2 linked regions of the Shinella zoogloeoides genome follow. The protein of the gene in region 2 interacts with the protein of the main gene of each other region in a pairwise test. Links are inferred from orthologs where the notes say so. Each region holds a gene or a part of one and is shown on either strand. Other genes may lie near its edges. The genes, in order: rho and nusG.

Region 1 (10,124 bases), 2.3 Mb from region 2 along the record:
AGCTTCTCGAGTTGATGCGGGCCGAAATGGATGAGAAACGGGCGCCGGCCGCGCAAGCCATGGCGACCTTCGGCCGCCATCTTCACTTCCGGCGCAAGCCGATCATCGAGAACGCGCTGAAAACATGGACAGGCCCCGCCATCCGCCGTGAAACCCAGCGCCTGCAAGCCGCTATCCTGCAAAGCCGGCAACGGCCGGCGCTGGAAGACACGATTGCCATGCAGACCATGCTGGCCACCGTCCTGCAATCCGGTCGCCGCTGAATCCGGCTAACGAATCTAGCGGCGCTCCAGAAGCCGGCAGATTTCTTCCAGCTGTTCCAAGGTCTTGTAGGCGATGCGCAAATTGCCGCCATTGCCCTTGTGGTTCACCGTGACATCGAGCCCGAGAACGTCCGAAAGCGTGCGCTCCAGCGCCAGCGTATCGGCATCCTTCTCGTCCTTGTGTGCCACGGCCTGGCCGTGGTTGGGGTCGCTCTGCGCCTTGATGTCGTTCTGCGCGATCCGCTCGGCATCGCGCACCGACATGCCCTTGGCCACGATATTCTTCGCCAGGGCAACCGGATCGGAGGTCGGGATGAGCGCGCGGGCATGTCCGGCGGAGAGCGTGCCCGAAGCCAGCATTTCACGCACCGGCTCCGGCAGCTTCAGCAGCCGAAGGCTGTTTGCCACATGGCTCCGGCTCTTGCCGATGATCTCGCCGAGGTCGTTCTGCGTGTAACCGTGATCCGCGATCAGCAGCTCGTAGCCCATTGCCTCTTCAAGCGGGTTGAGGTCGGAGCGCTGGACGTTTTCCACGATGGCGATTTCCAGCGCCGTCCGGTCGTCCACATCGCGGATGATGACGGGAATATCCACCAGCCCCGCGAGCTGCGCCGCACGCCAACGCCGCTCACCCGCAATGATCTCGTAGCGGTTGTCCGCGATGGTGCGCACGACGACCGGCTGCACGATGCCGTGCTGGCGGATCGACGAGGCGAGGTCCTGCAGCTCCGATTCATCGAAATAGCGCCGAGGATTGCGGGGGTTTCGGCCGACGAACTCGATCGGAACCAGCCGATCCGGATTGACCGCCGCTTGGTTGCCGATATCGGCCGCCGGAAGCTGGTCCATTTCACCGATCAGGGCGGCAAGGCCGCGGCCGAGGCGCCGCTTGGAGTTGTCTTCATTCATCGGTTCTACTCACGAATACTGGAATCAGGCAGCCTTGCGCTGCCTCTCACGCTGGATCACTTCGGAGGCGAGCTGAAGGTAGGCCTGGCTCCCGGCGCATTTGAGATCGTAGAGAATGGCCGGCTTGCCATAGGATGGCGCTTCGGAGACGCGCACATTGCGCGGAATGAGCGTGTGATAGACCTTTTCGCCGAGATGAGTGCGCACGTCATTGACCACTTGCTGCGCAAGATTGTTACGCGAGTCGAACATGGTCAGCACGATACCCTGGATATCGAGCCGTGGATTAACGGTGCGGCGCACCTGATCGACGGTTTCCAGCAACTGGCTGAGGCCTTCGAGCGCGAAGAACTCGCATTGCAGCGGCACCAGGACTGAATGCGCCGCAGCCAGCGCGTTCATGGTGAGGAGATTGAACGAGGGCGGGCAATCGACCAGCACGTAAGAGTAAGACAGCGCATCGGCGGCGGCGAGCGCCCGCTTCAGCCGGAAGACACGATCGCTCTGCTGCGCGATCTCCATTTCGATACCGAGCAGGTCCATGGTCGACGGAATGATGGACAGGTTCGGTACGGCGGTCTCAAGCGCCGTATCGGCAACACTATGGCTGCCGATCAGGAGATCATAGGACGACAGCTCGCGATTGCGGCGGTCGATTCCAAGGCCCGTGCTGGCATTGCCCTGCGGATCGAGATCGACGATCAGGACGCGCTCGCCGATTGCCGCAAGCGCCGTCGCCAAGTTGATCGCGGTCGTCGTCTTGCCGACGCCGCCCTTCTGGTTCGCGATGGTGATGATCCGGTTCTTTTCGCCTATCATGGACGCCGCCAGTCTAAGGTTTGTGCGAAAGGTTCGACACTTCGAGCACGACGGAATCCGGCTCGACGATGCTGGCATGTTTTACCAGATCGAATCTCCACCGACCAAGCGCTTTATCGACCTCGCGCTGGTAATCCCGGCCTTTATGAAGGAAAAAGCGTAAATTCCCGTTGCGCTGCACCCACGGCAGGCCGAATTGCATTAGCAGATCGAGGTCTGCCAGCGCCCGCGCCGAGATGGCGTCACAAGATTTTATCGCTTCGGGTGCGTCTTCGATTCGGATTGGATGAATGGACGCCCTGGCACCCGTCTCGAGGATGGCCGTCCGCAAAAATGCGGCTTTCTTGTTGTTGCTTTCGACAAGATGAACCCAGCCGTCCCCGATACCAGCCAGCAGAATGCCCGTCACGATGCCTGGAAATCCACCACCACTACCCAGATCAACCCATATACGGGGCCCGGAATACAGCGCATAGATCTGCGCGCTATCGACAACGTGACGGTTCCAGGTTTCTGAAAGCGTCGAAGGCGCGACGAGATTGATGGTTTTCGCCCATTTCTGGAAGAGCGAGACAAAACTGTTCAGTCGGTCCAGAGTTTCACGTGAAACATTCAGGCCGTTCAATTCGCGAGGTAGGGAATTCATGCACTTTCCGCTCGATTGCCCACATCGGTGGGAATACGCTTGAGATAGGCCAGAAGAAGGGTGAGCGCCGCCGGCGTCATGCCATCGACGCGCGCTGCCTGGGCGAGATTGGATGGGCGCGCCGCCGCCAGCTTCTGGCGAAGTTCGATGGAGAGACCGGGCAGCGCGCTGAAATCGAAGCCATCCGGAATCCATCGCTCCTCTTCGCGCCGAGCCTCGGCAATATCCGATTCCTGCCGGTTCATATAAACCGCATAACCGGCTTCGATCTCAATCGCATCGCGAACCCGGCGGGAGAAAGGCCGGAGTTCGTCCGGCCAGACATCAACCAGACGCGCAAAATCAATGTCCGGGTAGGCGAGCAGGTCATAGCCGCTTCGCCGCACGCCATCCTGATTGATCCGGATGCCATGACCAACCGCCTCATTCGGAGACAGCTTGAGCGTGTTAAGCCGATCACGCGCCTCTTTCATCTCTCCCGACCAAGCGTCAAACCGCTGTACCCGTTCAGTACCAACAATGCCGAGCCGCATTCCCAGCGGCGTCAGCCGCACATCCGCGTTGTCGGCGCGGAGAGACAGCCGGTACTCAGCGCGGGAGGTGAACATCCGGTAGGGTTCGGTAACCCCGCGGGAGGTCAGGTCATCGATCATCACGCCGATATAGCTATCCGTGCGGCTGAAGATATGGCCATCGACGCCGGCAGAAAGCCGCGCTGCATTCAGGCCGGCAACCAGACCCTGGGCTGCAGCCTCTTCATAGCCGGTCGTGCCATTGATCTGGCCCGCGAGAAAGAGGCCGGGCTGACGTTTAACTTCCAACGTGGCGGAGAGCTCGCGCGGATCGACATGATCATATTCGATCGCATAGCCCGGCTGTATGATGCGGACGTTCTCCAGCCCCGGAATGGTGCGGATGAAAGCGTCCTGCACATCAGCGGGCAGGGAGGTCGAGATTCCGTTCGGGTAGACGGTAGAATCGTCAAGACCTTCCGGCTCCAGGAAAATCTGGTGGCCGTCCCGTTCACCGAACTTGACGATCTTGTCTTCAATGGAGGGGCAGTAGCGCGGACCGACACCTTCGATCTGCCCGGAATACATGGCGGACTTTCCGATATTCTCCTCAATAATGCGGTGAGTAGCCGGCGTGGTCCGGGTGACGCCGCATTCGATCTGCGGTGTGGAAATGCGGTCCGTCATAAAGGAAAACGGCACCGGATCCTCATCCGCGGCTTGCCGCCCGACCGCATTCCAACCGATCGTCTGCCCATCCAATCGTGCCGGCGTGCCGGTCTTCAAACGCGCAAGCCGAAGCCCCAAGCGCTCGAATGTGAGCGACAATCCGAGGGACGGTTCTTCTCCGACACGGCCGGCAGGTATCTTTTCGTTACCGATATGAATTAGTCCGCGCAGGAATGTACCTGTTGTTATGACGACCGCGCGGCAAGAAAGACGGCGCCCATCCTTCATGGAAACGCCCGCAACATGTCCGTCTCGAATATCGAGATCGAAAGCATCGCCCTCAATTACATCGAGATCGGGGATCGCTGCGATCTCCGCCTGCATGGCTTCGCGATAGAGCTTTCGGTCAGCCTGTGTGCGCGGACCGCGGACAGCAGGACCCTTCCGACGATTGAGCAAACGAAACTGGATGCCGGCACGATCCGCGACACGGCCCATAAGACCATCCAGCGCGTCGACCTCGCGGACAAGATGGCCCTTGCCGAGCCCGCCAATTGCCGGGTTGCAGGACATGACCCCGATGGTGGCCGCCTTATGCGTCAACAACGCCGTGCGCGCGCCGGATCGGGCAGCGGAAGACGCTGCTTCGACACCGGCATGGCCACCGCCCACCACCACAACATCATATGTGTTCATTGCATTCATATCGCACCTACCTGTTTCACGTGAAACGCCTGAAGCGACTCGCACACGTTGCAGTGTTTCACGTGAATCATTTGCCTATGCAGAATTCCGAAAAAATGACGTCGAGAAGATTTTCGACATCGACGCGTCCAGTCACACGCCCGAGCGACTGACCGGCAAGCCGAAGGTATTCAGCCTGGATATCAAGCCCATTGGTCGCCTCAATAGCACGACGGATATTTTCCCTGGCCGTCGACAAATTGAGGATATGGCGTTGCCGGGTCGGTAATGCCAGCGCACTGCCGGCCTCAAGGTTGGGAAGATGGCGGCCAATGGCATCCAGCAGGTCGGATACCCCGTCGCCCGATTTTACCGAGATCGTAACATCTGCACCATCCTCAGGCCAAGGTGTTTTCACTTGGTCTGACTTGGTCCTCACGCGAAGCGTCTGGCCGTCATAGATCCCGTCCAATGAAGTCCATTGCGCATCCTCCGACAGCAGCAAGAGAAGGTGCGCATCGCTCATAGAGAGATGAGTCCGGCGGATTCCCTCCCGTTCGACAATGTCCTCTGTCGCCCGCAGTCCCGCCGTATCATAAAGGCGAACCGCGAAACCGGACAGATCGAGATCGACATGCAGAACGTCACGTGTCGTGCCCGGTATATCCGTCACGATGGCGACGTCACGCTTCGCCAGATGGTTCAGCAAGCTCGATTTCCCGGCATTCGGCGGTCCGGCGATAACAACCTTCAGGCCATCACGCACGATCTCGCCAGTGCGCGCATCGGCAACGTGGTTAAGAATTTCCTGCTCCAGCGCATGCATATCGCGCCAGATTGATGACGCGACGGAACCGGGCACGTCGTCTTCGTCGGCAAAATCCAGCTCTGCCTCGATCATCGCGCGTGCATGGGTCAATCGTTTCGCCCACGACTCGTAGAGCAATGACAATCCGCCCGAGGCATGTTCCGCCGCGAGGCGCCGCTGCATTTCCGTCTCCGCAGCGATAAGATCCGCCAGGCCTTCCACCTCAACGAGATCCATGCGACCGTTGAGGAAGGCGCGTCGCGAAAATTCTCCCGCCTCTGCCGGCCGCAGACCTTCCATGGATTCAAGCGCGGCGAGTACGGCTTTCACGGTGGCCCGACCGCCGTGAATCTGGAGTTCGGCGCAGTCCTCGCCGGTAAACGAGTTAGGGCCGGGAAAAACGAGAATCAGGCCTTCATCGAGTTTGTTACCATTACGATTCCGAATCGATAGTAGGGACGCGCGGCGCACCGGGGGTATGCGCCCGCACAACTCCTCGACGGCCTGCAGGCTTCTTGCGCCGCTCAAACGGATGACGGCAACCCCGGAAGGAAGGCCGCCGCTCGACAAAGCGAAGATTGTATCCGTTGCACTCATTCCATCCATTCCGGTTACGAATCGAAGTCTTCGTTTCGGAGAAGAATCGAATATTTCATTCTTGAACGAAAAATGGCCCCGTCTTGCGGCGGGACCATGTCTTAAAACGGAAAAGCACCGCGATCAGGTGTTCATCGATTCGAAGAAGTCGCCGTTGTTCTTGGTCTGCTTCAGCTTGTCGATCAGGAATTCGATCGCATCCGTGGTGCCCATGGGGGCGAGGATGCGGCGAAGAACAAAGATCTTCTGGAGATCCTGGCGCGGTACGAGGAGGTCTTCCTTGCGCGTGCCGGACTTGAGGATGTCCATGGCCGGGAAGATGCGCTTGTCGGCAACCTTTCGGTCGAGCACGATTTCCGAGTTGCCGGTGCCCTTGAACTCTTCGAAGATGACTTCGTCCATGCGGCTGCCGGTATCGATCAGGGCCGTCGCGATGATCGTCAGCGAGCCGCCTTCCTCGATATTGCGCGCCGCGCCGAAGAAGCGCTTCGGGCGCTGCAGGGCGTTTGCGTCGACACCGCCGGTCAGGACCTTGCCCGAGGACGGAACGACCGTGTTGTAGGCGCGACCGAGACGCGTGATCGAATCAAGCAGGATGACGACGTCGCGGCCGTGCTCGACAAGGCGCTTGGCCTTCTCGATGACCATTTCGGCGACCTGCACGTGGCGCGTAGCCGGTTCGTCGAAGGTCGAGGAAACCACTTCGCCCTTCACCGACCGCTGCATATCCGTCACTTCTTCCGGACGCTCATCGATCAGGAGGACGATGAGATAACATTCCGGATGGTTCGCGGTGATCGAATGGGCGATGTTCTGGAGCAGAACCGTCTTACCCGTGCGCGGCGGCGCGACGATCAGGCCGCGCTGGCCCTTGCCGAGCGGCGCGACGAGATCGATGACGCGCGGCGACAAATCCTTTGAAGTCGGGATTTCCAGTTCCATCTTGAAGCGCTCATTGGGATAGAGCGGCGTCAGGTTGTCGAAATGGACCTTGTGGCGGATCTTTTCCGGGTCGTCGAAATTGATCGTGTTGACCTTGAGAAGCGCGAAATAGCGTTCGCCTTCCTTGGGGCCGCGGATCGGGCCTTCAACAGTATCGCCGGTCTTCAGCGAGAAGCGGCGAATCTGCGAGGGGGAGATGTAGATATCGTCCGGGCCCGGCAGGTAATTCGCATTGGCCGAGCGCAAGAAGCCGAAGCCGTCCTGCAGCACTTCCACGACGCCCTCGCCGATGATTTCCACATCCTGCTCGGCCAGCATCTTCAGGATGGCAAACATCAGCTCCTGTTTGCGCATCGTGCTCGCGTTCTCGACCTCGAGCGATTCGGCGAAAGCCAGGAGGTCGGTCGGAGTCTTGTTCTTGAGGTCTTGTAGCTTCATTTCGGCCATGAATGGTCCATGCTGCGGGTCTTAGGATGGGAAAAGGCGTGCGGGTCAGGGAGGAACTGCGGGGGGTTCATGCAGTTCACTGAACGAATACACATGCCACGAAAGATGAGATGGGGCGGAAAATAGCGTTTCAGGCGCTGCCCCGCAAGGGGGCCTTGCAATTTCGTTCGATTTGTCGCGGCCGCTCAGAACGGCTTGACCACGACCATCACGACGATGAGGATCATCAGCAGCGCCGGCGCCTCGTTCCAGATGCGCCATTGCCGCCCAGTTTTCACGTTGAGATCCTCGGCAAAGGCCTTCACCGCCCGGCCATAGAACTGGTGCACGCCCGTCAGCAGCACGACGAAGGCGAGTTTGGCATGCAGCCAACCACCCTGGAAACCATAGACGGACCAGGCGAGATAGAGGCCGAGCAGCCAGGAAAGACCCATGGCCGGCTGCATGATCGTGCGGTAGAGGCGCTGCTCCATCACCTTGAAGGTCTCCGACTGGGCGGACCCGGCCGGCGCATCCGTGTGGTAGACGAAGAGCCGCGGCAGGTAGAGCAGCCCGGCCATCCAGGAGATGACGGCGACGATGTGGAGCGCCTTGATCCAGAGATAGAGATCATCCGGCGGGTAAAGAACCAGGAGGATCGCGATGAGGGCGAAGACGGCGAGGGCGACGGCGGCGCGCCGCCGCGCCCGGCGCCCCGCGCTCTCGCCCGTCTGCATCTCGCTCACCGGTTTTCCCCGCGCACTCGCGCCACCAGCCGCGTGACGTTTTCCGGGTCGGCCTGCGGCGTGATGCCATGGCCGAGATTGAAGATCAGCGGGCCGTTGCCGAGCACCTGCAGGATGGCATCGATACCCTCGTCGAGCGCCGCACCGCCGGCGACCACCCGCATCGGATCGAGATTGCCCTGCACCGGCCCTTCCTTCTGCAACTCGGCGGCAAAGGAGAGCGGCACAGACCAGTCGAGGCCGATGGCATCCGCGCCGGTTTCCTGGCGGTAGCTCTTCAAAAGCAGCCCGGCGCCTTTCGCGAACGCGATGATCTTCGCCTGCGGCCGTCGCTCTTTGACCGAGCGGATAATCCGGCGCACGGGACGGACAGCGTACTCGGCAAATTCCTTCTCCCCGAGCACACCTGCCCAAGAATCGAAGATCTGCACCGCATCGGCGCCGGCATCGATCTGTGCCACGAGGTAATCGGCGGAAAGCTCGGCCAGCACATCGAGCAGATACGCGAAGGCTTCCGGCTCCCGATAGGCAAAAAGCCGCGCGGGCGCCTGGTCCGGCGTACCGTGGCCGGCGATCATGTAGGTGGCAACCGTCCAGGGCGCCCCACAGAAGCCGAGCAGCGCCGTTTCCTCCGGCAGGGCCTGCCGGATGCGCCCGACCGCCTCTATGACCGGCTGGAGGTGTTTTGCGACGCCGTCCCCCTTCAGTGCCCGAATGCCATCCGGATCGATCGGGTCCATCCGGGGTCCATGCCCCTCTTCAAAGCGGACATTACGCTTCAAGGCATCGGGAATGACCAGGATATCGGAAAACAGGATCGCCGCATCGAAGCCATAGCGGCGGATCGGCTGGAGCGTGACCTCGGTTGCAAGGTCCGGCGCGTAACAGAGATCGAGGAAACTTCCGGCCGCTGCGCGCGTTGCCCTGTATTCCGGCAGGTATCGTCCAGCCTGACGCATCAGCCAGATCGGAGGAGGCGAAACCGTCTTGCCGTTGAGGACATCGACGATCTTCCGGTTTTTCGCAGCCAAAACGGGGTTCTCCTAATAAAGAAATAATCTCTTTTAAGAAGGTTTCTATTTCTTAGAGTCGGTGACTATCAAGGATTAAATCCTTTCCACAAAAACCCTGCGGCGCCGTGGGCGGGCAGGAAAATCGGAACCGAAAAGCGTCGTTTCGTTCGAGGAGACGGGAAAAGCGGATTCCCCGTTTGGAATCAAAAGGATTCGCGATACCGCCAAAAGCCCTTTTCTGTGGGTGGCCTGTGGACAAGCGCGACACTATGCCATGTCCATGAGTCTTTTCCACATGCGCGCCGAATTCGCCTCCCGCTGTTCGCCATTTGTGGAAAAGTCGGCATCTATCCTCTTGCCACCGACCCCCCGCCGTTCTTAGCTCACACTTGTCCCTGGCCATCAACAGGGGGCGGAGGATATTGTGGAAAGCACCAGAAACTACTTCCATCTGCACCTGATTTCGGACTCGACGGGCGAGACTCTGATCGCGGCGGGCCGCGCGGCGGCGGCGCAGTTCCAGTCCTCGCAGGCGCTGGAACATGTCTATCCGCTGGTCCGCAATCGCAAGCAGCTCATGCCCGTGCTCGACGCGATCGACGGCGCGCCGGGCATCGTGCTTTATACGGTCGTCGACCGCGAGCTTTCGGAAATCATCGACCAGCGCTGCCGGGAGATGGGCGTGCCCTGCGTTTCGGTGCTGGAACCCGTCATCGATCTCTTCCAGTCCTATCTCGGCGCGCCGTCGCGTCGCCGGGTGGGGGCCCAGCATGCGATGAACGCGGAATATTTCGCGCGCATCGACGCCCTGAACTTCACGATGGATCACGACGACGGGCAATTGCCGGCCGATCTCGAGGAGGCGCATGTCATCCTCGTCGGCATCAGCCGCACCTCCAAGACGCCGACCAGCATCTATCTCGCCAATCGTGGCATCAAGACCGCGAATGTGCCGATCGTGCTCGGCGTGCCGCTGCCGGAACGGCTGTCGGCGGCGGTCAAGCCTCTCATCGTAGGCCTCATCGCGACGACCGACCGGATCGCCCAGGTGCGGCAGAACCGGGTGCTTGGGCAGACGCAGGATTTTCGC
Region 2 (10,179 bases):
GGGAGACGTCGTGCACCTCGCCATTGGCGTGGTACAGCGTCCAGATGGCGCGTGGGTTGTTTTCCTGCATGGAGAGCGTTGGCACGCGGCCGATCGTGTCGAGATCGATCGGGCCGTAGCGCTCGAGAAAGCGCGGGCTTGCCGCGAGATAGCGCCGCGTGCCGCCGAAGCGGCGCACGATCAGCGATTGGTCGGTATCGTAGCTGTCGCGCACGCGCAGCGCGACGTCGATCCGTTCCTCGATGAGATCGACCGGCCGGCCGGTGGTGAGGATGGAGAGGCGCACCAGCGGAAAGCGCTTCATGAAGCCGGGCAGGATATCGGCCACGACAGGCGCGAAGCCCGGCGGCATCGACAGGCGGACGGTGCCCGCCGGCTCGGCCTTGGCGACGGCGACGACGGCTTCGGCCGCCTCCACGCCTGACAGCACCGCCTCGCAGCGCTCGTAGAAGGACTGGCCGATATCGGTGACGGCGAGTTTGCGGGTCGAGCGTTCGATGAGCCGCACGCCGAGCTGCTCCTCCAGCGCCGCGATCCGCTTGCTGATCTTCGATTTCGGCACGGAGAGCGCATGGGCCGCCGCCGTAAAACCCTTGTGCCGCACGACGGCGGCGTAGAGTGCGAGATCGTTCAGGTCCTGCATGGTGTCTCTCCGATGGATGCCTGATTTATTGTTTCCCATTTGAAACGGTCAATTGGATTTTTGCTGTCTAATCACGCGATTGTTTTCGGAACATATGTGTTGCACCCAATTCAAGCAAAGGTGTTGACCCATGAACGTTCTCCATATCGACTCCGGCATCCTCGGAGACCATTCCGTATCCCGCCGCCTGACCGCGGCCGTCGTCGCCCAGATCAAGGCCGAGCAGCCGGGCGCCACGGTGACCTATCGCGATCTCGTCGCAAGCCCGCTGCCGCATCTTTCCGGCGCCCACCTGATGGCGGCCAATGCCAAGCCGGAAGACGTCGATGCCAGGATCGCGGCCGACGTCGCCGAGAGCCAGGTCGTCCTCGACGAATTCCTCTCTGCCGACACCATCATCCTCGGCGTGCCCATGTACAATTTCTCCCTGCCCAGCCAGCTCAAGGCCTGGATCGACCGCGTCGCCGTCGCCGGCAAGACGTTCCGCTATACGGCCGAAGGGCCGGAAGGCCTTGCCAAGGGCAAGAAGGTCATTATCGTTTCTACCCGCGGCGGCCACTACAGCGCCGGCCCAGCGGCTGCAATGGACCACCAGGAGAGCTACCTGAAGGTCGTGCTCGGCTTCTTCGGCATCACGGATGTGGAAGTGGTGCGCGCGGAGGGCCTGAACCTCAGCGCCGATTCGAAGGTCGAAGCCATTTCCGAAGCTGAGCGCACCATTTCGGGCCGGGCCAACCTGCGGCTCGTCGGCTGACGATAAACTCCGAAACGCAAAGGCCCGCCGGCTGAAACCGGCGGGCCTTTGCGTTTTTCCGTGCCGGCGGTTCAGCCGAAGAGATGGCGGTGCGTGGCGTAGAGCGCGATGGCGGCCGCATTGGAGACGTTGAGCGACTTGATCGCGCCGGGCATGTCGAGACGGGCGAGCGCCTTGCAGGTGGCGCGCGTCTTCTGCCTTAGGCCCTTGCCTTCCGCGCCCATGACGAGCGCGATGCGCTGGCCGGACAGCGTTCCCTCCAGCGGCGCCGGCCCTTCCGAATCAAGGCCGATCGTCACGAAGCCGAGCTTGTGCAACTCTTCCAGCGCATCGGAAAGGTTGGTGATCTGGACATAGGGGATGAGTTCAAGCGCGCCGGAGGCGGTCTTGGCGAGCACGCCCGATTCGGTCGGCGAATGGCGCTGCGTGGTGATGACCGCGCCGGCATTGAAGGCGACGGCCGAGCGCATGATGGCGCCGACATTGTGCGGGTCCGTGACCTGATCGAGCACCAGAAGCAGCGGGCTGTCCTTCAGCGCCTCGAGCCGGCGCACCGGCAGCGGGCGCGTTTCCAGCATCACGCCCTGGTGGATGGCGTCCGCGCCGAGGACCTTGTCGAGATCGGAGGGAAGCACGGTCTCGACCGGGTAGGGCAGCGTCGAGAAATCCGGCAGCTCCAGCCGCTGGGCGGCATTCAGGCTCACCGAGAGCTTGATGATCTTGCGCTCGGGATTGTCGAGCGCCGCGCGCACGGTGTGCAGGCCATAAAGATAGACCTGGTCCGGGGCGAGGGTGGGCGGCTTCCAGCCTTCCGCCGGCTTGCGGCGGCGGTCGTCCTTCGGCGTCGGGATCTCGCCGCGCTCGCGCTTCTGGTCGCGGTGCGCCCGGCGCAGGTTGGCGTAATGGGTGTCTTTTGCGGACTTGCCGCCGGTGTCATCTTTGCTCATGCGGCCATATAAAGCATGTCGTGCGAAAGTGTGCAGGGGATTTGCGATAAAGGCGGGTGAAATTCGAAAGCCTGCCGGCTGCATGCGGTCACTCCGACAGGACCGGCGCGTCATGAACGGCTTGCGTCCGGCATTTGGGGACGATGACGTTTTTCGCAATTTTTTCCGTGACGTCGTGTTGACAGGACGAATTGTGCCCGTCATATACGCCGCCAGATCGAAGGCGCCGCCGAGAGGCACTGCCCGCCGGTCGACACTGGTCGCATGATCCCGACGGAATATGGAGGGATGCCCGAGTGGTTAAAGGGGACGGACTGTAAATCCGTTGGCTCAGCCTACGTTGGTTCAAATCCAACTCCCTCCACCATTCCGTTGCTTCGGATCATGACCACCCCGCGGGTATAGCTCAATGGTAGAGCAGCAGCCTTCCAAGCTGAATACGCGGGTTCGATTCCCGCTACCCGCTCCAATATTTCAATAATTTACGAAACCTGGTGCCACTTGCGCCTTCAGCGCCGGCTGTTCGCGCCTGCACTCGCATTTTCGGGATGCCGCCGCGGCTGGCCCTTGATCCACCTCGTAATCCATGCCTCTATTCAACCTTGAATGGGCGAGGGGCTTCGACGTGCAGGCTTCAGGTACCAGGACGGTCGTCTCGCGGCGGCGAAACGCCGGCGCGGGCCTGGTCTTACCCCGTCCGCAAGACGCAACGGAAAGCTTGAGGGCTGGTAATTTGCCGAAGAATTCCATGCGGGTCGGTCCCGGCTATCCACAGGTCGTCGTGCTCGTCGGAGCGACGGGCGATCTCTCGCGCCGCAAGCTGCTGCCGGGCCTGTTCCATCTCATCAATGCCGGCTTCATTCCGGGCTGCCGGATCATCGGCGTCTCGCTCGACGATATGGACGCCGGCGGTTTCCGGGCCATCGCGCGCGATTCGCTCGACAAGTTCCTGACACGCAAATTCACCGAGGCGGAGTGGGAGGCGTTTTCCGCGTCCCTCGATTATGTCCCGCTTTCCGCCGGCGCCGATGTGCTGAAGGCGGCGGTCGAGAGGGCGGAGGAAGCGCTGGGCGCCGAGACGCGGCGCATTCACTATCTCTCCGTGCCGCCGAATGCCGCTCTGCCGGCCGTGCAGCTTCTCGCCCAGGCCGGGCTGACGGATCGCTGCCGCATCATCATGGAAAAGCCCTTCGGCACCGACCTTGCCAGCGCGGTGGCGCTGAACAAGAAGCTGCACGAGGTGTTCGACGAGAAGCAGATTTTCCGCATCGACCATTTCCTCGGCAAGGAGCCGGCGCAGAACATCCTGGCCTTCCGCTTCGGCAACGGCCTGTTCGAGCCGATCTGGAACCGCAACTTCATCGATCACGTACAGATCGACGTGCCGGAGACGCTCGGCCTTTCCACGCGCGCGGCCTTCTACGAGACCACCGGCGCCTATCGCGACATGGTGGTGACCCATCTGTTTCAGATCCTCGCCTTCATGGCGATGGAGCCGCCCACTGCGCTCGAGCCGGCGCCGATCTCGGAGGAGAAGAACAAGGTGTTCCGCTCCATGCTGCCGATCGAGCCGCGCGACGTGGTGCGCGGTCAATATATCGGCTACCGCAAGGAGCCCGGCGTCGATCCGGAAAGCGACACCGACACCTTCATCGCCCTCAAATGCGCCATCGACAACTGGCGCTGGGCCGGGGTGCCGTTCTTCCTGCGCACCGGCAAGCGCCTTGCCGAAGGACAGCGCATCATCTCGATCGCCTTCCGTGAGCCGCCGAAGTCGATGTTCCCGGCCGGCTCCGGCGTCGGCGCGCAGGGGCCCGATCACCTCACCTTCGATTTGGCCGATGCCTCCAAGGTCTCGCTCTCCTTCTACGGCAAGCGGCCCGGCCCGGGTTTCAGGCTCGACAAGCTCTCGCTGCAATTCGCCATGAGCGAAACCGGCCTGATCGGCGAAGTGCTGGAGGCCTATGAGCGCCTGATCCTCGATGCCATGCGCGGCGACCATACGCTTTTCACCACCGCCGAGGGCATCGAGCGCCTCTGGGAGGTCTCCCAGCCGCTGCTCGACAATCCGCCGCCGGTCCGGCTTTACGACCAGGGCGGCTGGGGGCCGAAATCGATCCACCAGCTCATCGCCCCGCATGCCTGGCGGCTGCCCTTCGAGCGGGCCTGGCGGGATTCGGCAAAGGTCGATTGACGATCGGCGGGGATGTTCCGCTGCGGGATGGCTGGTTCGCCGTCCATGGCAATGCGGGAAAGCCGGAATTCGTTGGCCGCTGTCAGCTTCACCTATTCACTTCACACATGCAATCAGCATCCCGTAGTAAGGCTTTGCCTTGAAAACGTGATTCTGCGTCACGATATGCGGATGATCTGGCTTGCCTCAGCTCGTTTCCGGCATTTTTCGCTCTGCATTTAAGGCTTGCGCATTCGTTGCGAAAGCCTTAAACGCCTGCCAAACCGGAAGGGCCGGTTAGCCCAACTTTCGATCAGTAGGAAAGAAAACATGGCAAAGAGCAAGTTTGAGCGCAACAAGCCTCACGTAAACATCGGCACGATCGGCCACGTTGACCATGGTAAGACGTCGCTGACGGCAGCGATCACGAAGTACTTCGGCGAGTTCAAGGCGTACGACCAGATCGACGCTGCCCCGGAAGAAAAGGCACGCGGCATCACGATCTCGACGGCGCACGTCGAATACGAGACGCCGAACCGTCACTACGCGCACGTCGACTGCCCCGGCCACGCCGACTACGTCAAGAACATGATCACCGGTGCAGCGCAGATGGACGGCGCGATCCTGGTTTGCTCTGCCGCCGACGGCCCGATGCCGCAGACGCGCGAGCACATCCTGCTCGCCCGCCAGGTCGGCGTTCCCGCGATCGTGGTGTTCCTGAACAAGGTCGACCAGGTCGACGACGCCGAGCTTCTGGAGCTCGTCGAGCTTGAAGTGCGCGAACTTCTGTCGTCCTACGACTTCCCGGGCGACGATATCCCGATCATCAAGGGCTCGGCTCTTGCTGCTCTCGAAGATTCGGACAAGAAGATCGGCGAAGACGCGATCCGCGAGCTGATGGCCGCTGTCGACAGCTACATCCCGACGCCCGAGCGTCCGATCGACCAGCCGTTCCTGATGCCGATCGAAGACGTGTTCTCGATCTCGGGCCGTGGTACGGTCGTGACGGGCCGCGTCGAGCGTGGCATCGTCAAGGTCGGTGAAGAAGTCGAGATCGTCGGCATCCGTCCGACGTCGAAGACGACGGTGACCGGCGTTGAAATGTTCCGCAAGCTGCTCGACCAGGGCCAGGCCGGCGACAACATCGGTGCGCTGGTTCGCGGTGTGAACCGTGACGGCGTCGAGCGTGGCCAGATCCTGTGCAAGCCGGGTTCGGTCAAGCCGCACAAGAAGTTCATGGCTGAGGCCTACATCCTGACGAAGGAAGAAGGCGGCCGTCATACGCCGTTCTTCACGAACTACCGTCCGCAGTTCTACTTCCGCACGACGGACGTGACGGGCATCGTTTCGCTGCCGGAAGGCACGGAAATGGTCATGCCGGGCGACAACGTGACGGTTGCCGTCGAGCTGATCGTTCCGATCGCGATGGAAGAAAAGCTGCGCTTCGCAATCCGCGAAGGCGGCCGCACCGTCGGCGCCGGCATCGTAGCCTCGATCGTTGAATAACGATCGTTGACGATGGCGTAAGCTTGCCGACGGTCTTCAAGGATGTGCAAATGGCGCGCAAGCGCGATTTGCACGCGGCGCCGGCATCGTAGCCTCGATCGTCGAGTAATTCGGGTCTCTGACCTGATGAGAGCCCCGCGGGAAACCGCGGGGCTTTTTTGTTTTGAAAGCGTGTCCCGCGGCAGGCTTTTTTAGCTGGCCGGCATAACTCGCCAGTTCTGGGGATAGAGCCGCCTGACGGCAGCAGGTAGATTCGCGTCATCGCTTCGAGCGATTTGGCCGATGGGTGTAGTGCCCTCTGGCCCGGCGCCTGCGGATCGTTGCGGTCCGGTGTTTTGTGAAGGCGTCTCTGCGCGTGGCGGGCATGGTGCCTTGCCGTGCGCCCTACGGAAATCACGAGACAGGCCCGCATTGTCATGACTGTTTTTGCTCGTGCGGCGCGCGCAGCGCTCGCTCTTTCCACGATTCTTGCGATTCTGCCGGCCGGGCATGCCTTGGCTGGCGATTCCCTCCTGATCTGGTCGCCGAAAAAACTCTCCAGCCATGCCTATCGCCTGCGCACGGGGGCAAGGGCCGCGGCAGGCAGGGATGTCAGCGGCGGTATCGACTTCTCCGTCGCCACGTCGTCCAACGGCCGCATCCACAGGACGCGCGACAATGCCCGGCTCTGGGCCGAAGCGCGCGGGCAGGGGCGTTCCGGCGCGCAGCGCAGCGCGTCGGCCGGCTACAATCCGGTGACGGGGCGCATCTCGGCAAGCGCCGCCGTTTCCCGCAGCTGGATGCCGACGCGTTCCGTGGATATCGTGATCGAGCCCGTCGTGTCCGCCGATACGACCATGCGGCACGGCTATGGCGGGACGGTGCGCGTGACGCAGAAAGCCGAGGTGCGGGCGCTGCGCACCGGCACATCCTTCATCGCCTCCGGCACCGTCTCGAGTGCAAACAAGACGATCAACACGGAACTGTGCATCGAGCAGCGCCTTTTCGACGGCTTCAATCTGACCGCGACGGTGCGGCGGCAGAATGCCGAGCTGACCGGCGCGCTGCGGGCAAGGCTCGGCTTCAGCTGGTAGGGCGCTTTACCCATCCTGGCTGTGAAAAAATCTCGCCTTCGGGCTTGCCAAGTCGCCCCGTGCGCCGTAAAGACGCCATGCCTTGCCGGCGACGGGCGTTTCGCCACGAAGCAGCAAGCACTTAGGGGTATAGCTCAGTTGGTAGAGCGGCGGTCTCCAAAACCGCAGGTCGGGGGTTCGAGCCCCTCTGCCCCTGCCATTTCAGCCGGACAGCGCGGACGACTTGCAGCGACGGTGGCAAATGGCGTGACGGTAGACGCCGTCTAAATTCGTGAAAAGCCCGGTTGCCCCTTGTGAAAAAGGGAATCGGGCTTTATGTAGGGCAAAACAGACACGCGGTGCGTGGGGCTGATAGTTCAGCTTTACGTGCCGTAATGGCGTGGATATTCAATGGCATCGAAAACGAATCCGATTGCGTTTCTGCAGCAGGTACGCTCCGAGACGGCGAAAGTGACTTGGCCTTCGCGGCGCGAGACGATGATCTCGACCGTCATGGTTTTCGTCATGGTCTTCCTTGCTGCGGTGTTCTTCTTCGCTGCGGACCAGTTGATGGGCTGGCTGATCGGTCTCGTCCTGAACGCTGGCGCTTGATTGCTTGGAGATGAACATGGCTTCCCGTTGGTACATCGTCCACGCCTATTCCAATTTCGAGAAGAAGGTCGCGGAGGATATCGAGAACAAGGCCCGCCAGAAGGGTCTCGACCATCTCTTTGAAAAGATCCTCGTGCCGACCGAGAAGGTTGTCGAGGTGCGTCGCGGCCGTAAGGTCGATTCGGAGCGCAAGTTCTTCCCCGGCTACGTGCTGGTGCGGGCGAACCTGACGGACGAAGCGTACCACCTCATCAAGAATACGCCGAAGGTGACGGGCTTCCTCGGTTCCGACAACAAGCCGGTTCCGATCCCTGACAGCGAGGCGGAGCGGATCCTGTCGCAGGTCCAGGACGGCGTCGACCGTCCGAAGCCCTCGGTCTCCTTCGAGATCGGCGAGCAGGTTCGCGTTTCCGACGGTCCGTTCGCTTCGTTCAACGGTATCGTCCAGGACGTCGACGAGGAGCGTTCGCGCCTCAAGGTGGAAGTGTCGATCTTCGGTCGTGCTACCCCGGTCGAGCTGGAATACGCCCAGGTCGAGAAAATCTGATTTCGCGGCGCCTTCCGGCGCTGCTCATGAAATCCAGTCTTCTCCGGAGGATTGGTGGCGGAGTTTTCCGCCAATCGCGTGGAAGGGCAGGCGGCCTTAAAGCCGGGCGCCGCGTCCGCACCACGCAACCGCAGCCGCCGGCCGTCGGGTCGGCATCATGGGCCGGGCGACCGGCCGCATTCTGAAAGGCAGAGAGAAATGGCTAAGAAAGTTGCAGGCCAGCTCAAGCTTCAGGTCAAGGCAGGATCGGCAAACCCGTCCCCGCCGATCGGCCCGGCGCTTGGTCAGCGTGGCATTAACATCATGGAATTCTGCAAGTCGTTCAACGCGGCTACGCAGGAAATGGAAAAGGGTATGCCGATCCCGGTCGTCATCACCTACTACCAGGACAAGTCCTTCACGTTTGTGATGAAGCAGCCGCCGGTGACCTACTTCCTCAAGAAGGAAGCCAAGATCACGTCCGGCTCGAAGACCCCGGGCAAGGGCGCGACCGTCGGCAAGCTCACCAAGGCTCAGATCAAGTCGATCGCCGAAGCCAAGATGAAGGATCTCAACGCCGCCGATATCGAAGGCGCGATGGCAATGGTCGAGGGCTCCGCCCGCGCCATGGGCCTGGAAGTGGTAGGTTAAGACCATGGCCAAGATTGCAAAGCGTCTCCAGAAGATCCGTGAAGGCATCGACCCGACCAAGCTCGTCGCCCTGTCGGACGCCATCGCCCTCGTCAAGGAACGTGCGACCGCAAAGTTCGACGAAACCGTCGAAGTCGCCATGAACCTCGGCGTCGATCCGCGTCACGCAGACCAGATGGTCCGCGGCGTCGTCAACCTGCCGAACGGCACGGGCCGCGACGTTCGCGTCGCCGTCTTCGCACGTGGCGCCAAGGCTGACGAAGCCAAGGCCGCCGGTGCAGACGTCGTTGGCGCCGAAGACCTCGTCGAGATCGTCCAGGGCGGCAAGATCGATTTCGATCGCTGCATCGCGACCCCGGACATGATGCCGCTCGTCGGCCGCCTCGGTAAGGTTCTCGGCCCGCGCGGCATGATGCCGAACCCGAAGGTCGGCACCGTGACCATGGATGTCGCCGGCGCCGTCAAGGCGTCCAAGGGCGGCGCCGTCGAGTTCCGCGTCGAGAAGGCTGGTATCATCCATGCCGGCATCGGCAAGGCTTCCTTCGACGCCAAGGCTCTGGAAGAGAACATCAAGGCATTCGCCGACGCCGTCATCAAGGCGAAGCCGACGGGCGCCAAGGGCAACTACGTCAAGCGCGTAGCCATCTCTTCGACGATGGGTCCGGGCGTCAAGATCGACCCGTCGACGGTTGCCTGATCTAGGCGCTTAATTCCGGTCCGGCTCCGGCCGAACCGCAACAGAATTCCCGGCCTTGTCTGGCCGGGAATTTCCGGGCTCAAACCCGGAACTCCTGTCCGAGATTGCAGGTGGTTATCCCTTAATCACTTTAGCCTGCATGAGACGGGGTGAGACCTGGATTTCATTCAGCGTCGGATGACGCCGGAATTCGGTTCGAACCTACCTTACCTTGTGTCGCGGCCTTCGGGTCGAGCGCGGGGGGACAGGATCCTCGAGCGTCGCTCGGGATCCCTTTTAAAGCGGATCCCTGGCGGCAAAGGTAAACCCGGCAGGTCCCCGTGAGAACTCACGGTCCTGTCAACTGGAGATAGGCACAGTGGAAAGAGCGGAAAAACGCGAATTCGTCACGGAGCTGAACGAAGTCTTCAAGGCTTCCGGTTCGGTTGTCGTGGCCCGCTACGCCGGTATCACCGTCGCACAGATGAACGATCTTCGTACGAAGATGCGTGCAGCGGGCGGTACCGTCAAGGTCGCGAAGAACCGCCTGGCCAAAATTGCCCTTCAGGGTACGGAGTCGGAAGGGATGTCTGATCTCTTCCAGGGTCAGACGCTCATTGCTTACGCAAATGATCCGAT

Evidence for each region.
Region 1: the proteins of nusG (region 2) and rho interact in binary tests that used the Escherichia coli proteins (3 or more experiments, as listed by UniProt). The link is inferred for Shinella zoogloeoides from one-to-one orthologs.

The regions. Positions count from the first base shown.
Region 1 is NZ_CP132311.1:3,616,351-3,626,474, forward strand. The notes cover bases 5,164-8,027. They hold rho (transcription termination factor Rho), read right to left. Parts: upstream 7,297-8,027; coding sequence 6,031-7,296; downstream 5,164-6,030. Other genes in these bases: mnmE (tRNA uridine-5-carboxymethylaminomethyl(34) synthesis GTPase MnmE), read right to left, coding at 5,164-5,907; hemJ (protoporphyrinogen oxidase HemJ), read right to left, coding at 7,482-8,012; hemE (uroporphyrinogen decarboxylase), read right to left, coding at 8,018-8,027. In the rest of the region: holA (DNA polymerase III subunit delta), read left to right, coding at 1-263; Q9316_RS18730 (ParB/RepB/Spo0J family partition protein), read right to left, coding at 279-1,172; Q9316_RS18735 (ParA family protein), read right to left, coding at 1,197-1,991; 16S rRNA (guanine(527)-N(7))-methyltransferase RsmG, read right to left, coding at 2,005-2,637; tRNA uridine-5-carboxymethylaminomethyl(34) synthesis enzyme MnmG, read right to left, coding at 2,634-4,514; more of mnmE, read right to left, coding at 4,591-5,163; more of hemE, read right to left, coding at 8,028-9,052; Q9316_RS18770 (pyruvate, water dikinase regulatory protein), read left to right, coding at 9,459-10,124. UniProt on the Escherichia coli protein: Facilitates transcription termination by a mechanism that involves Rho binding to the nascent RNA, activation of Rho's RNA-dependent ATPase activity, and release of the mRNA from the DNA template.
Region 2 is NZ_CP132311.1:1,318,878-1,329,056, forward strand. The notes cover bases 6,550-9,468. They hold nusG (transcription termination/antitermination protein NusG), read left to right. Parts: upstream 6,550-7,703; coding sequence 7,704-8,234; downstream 8,235-9,468. Other genes in these bases: Q9316_RS07530 (hypothetical protein), read left to right, coding at 6,550-7,096; secE (preprotein translocase subunit SecE), read left to right, coding at 7,487-7,687; rplK (50S ribosomal protein L11), read left to right, coding at 8,433-8,864; rplA (50S ribosomal protein L1), read left to right, coding at 8,869-9,468. In the rest of the region: Q9316_RS07495 (LysR family transcriptional regulator), read right to left, coding at 1-643; Q9316_RS07500 (FMN-dependent NADH-azoreductase), read left to right, coding at 774-1,397; 23S rRNA (guanosine(2251)-2'-O)-methyltransferase RlmB, read right to left, coding at 1,469-2,344; zwf (glucose-6-phosphate dehydrogenase), read left to right, coding at 3,093-4,538; tuf (elongation factor Tu), read left to right, coding at 4,848-6,023; more of Q9316_RS07530, read left to right, coding at 6,518-6,549; more of rplA, read left to right, coding at 9,469-9,561; rplJ (50S ribosomal protein L10), read left to right, coding at 9,920-10,179. UniProt on the Escherichia coli protein: Part of the processive rRNA transcription and antitermination complex (rrnTAC). The complex forms an RNA-chaperone ring around the RNA exit tunnel of RNA polymerase (RNAP).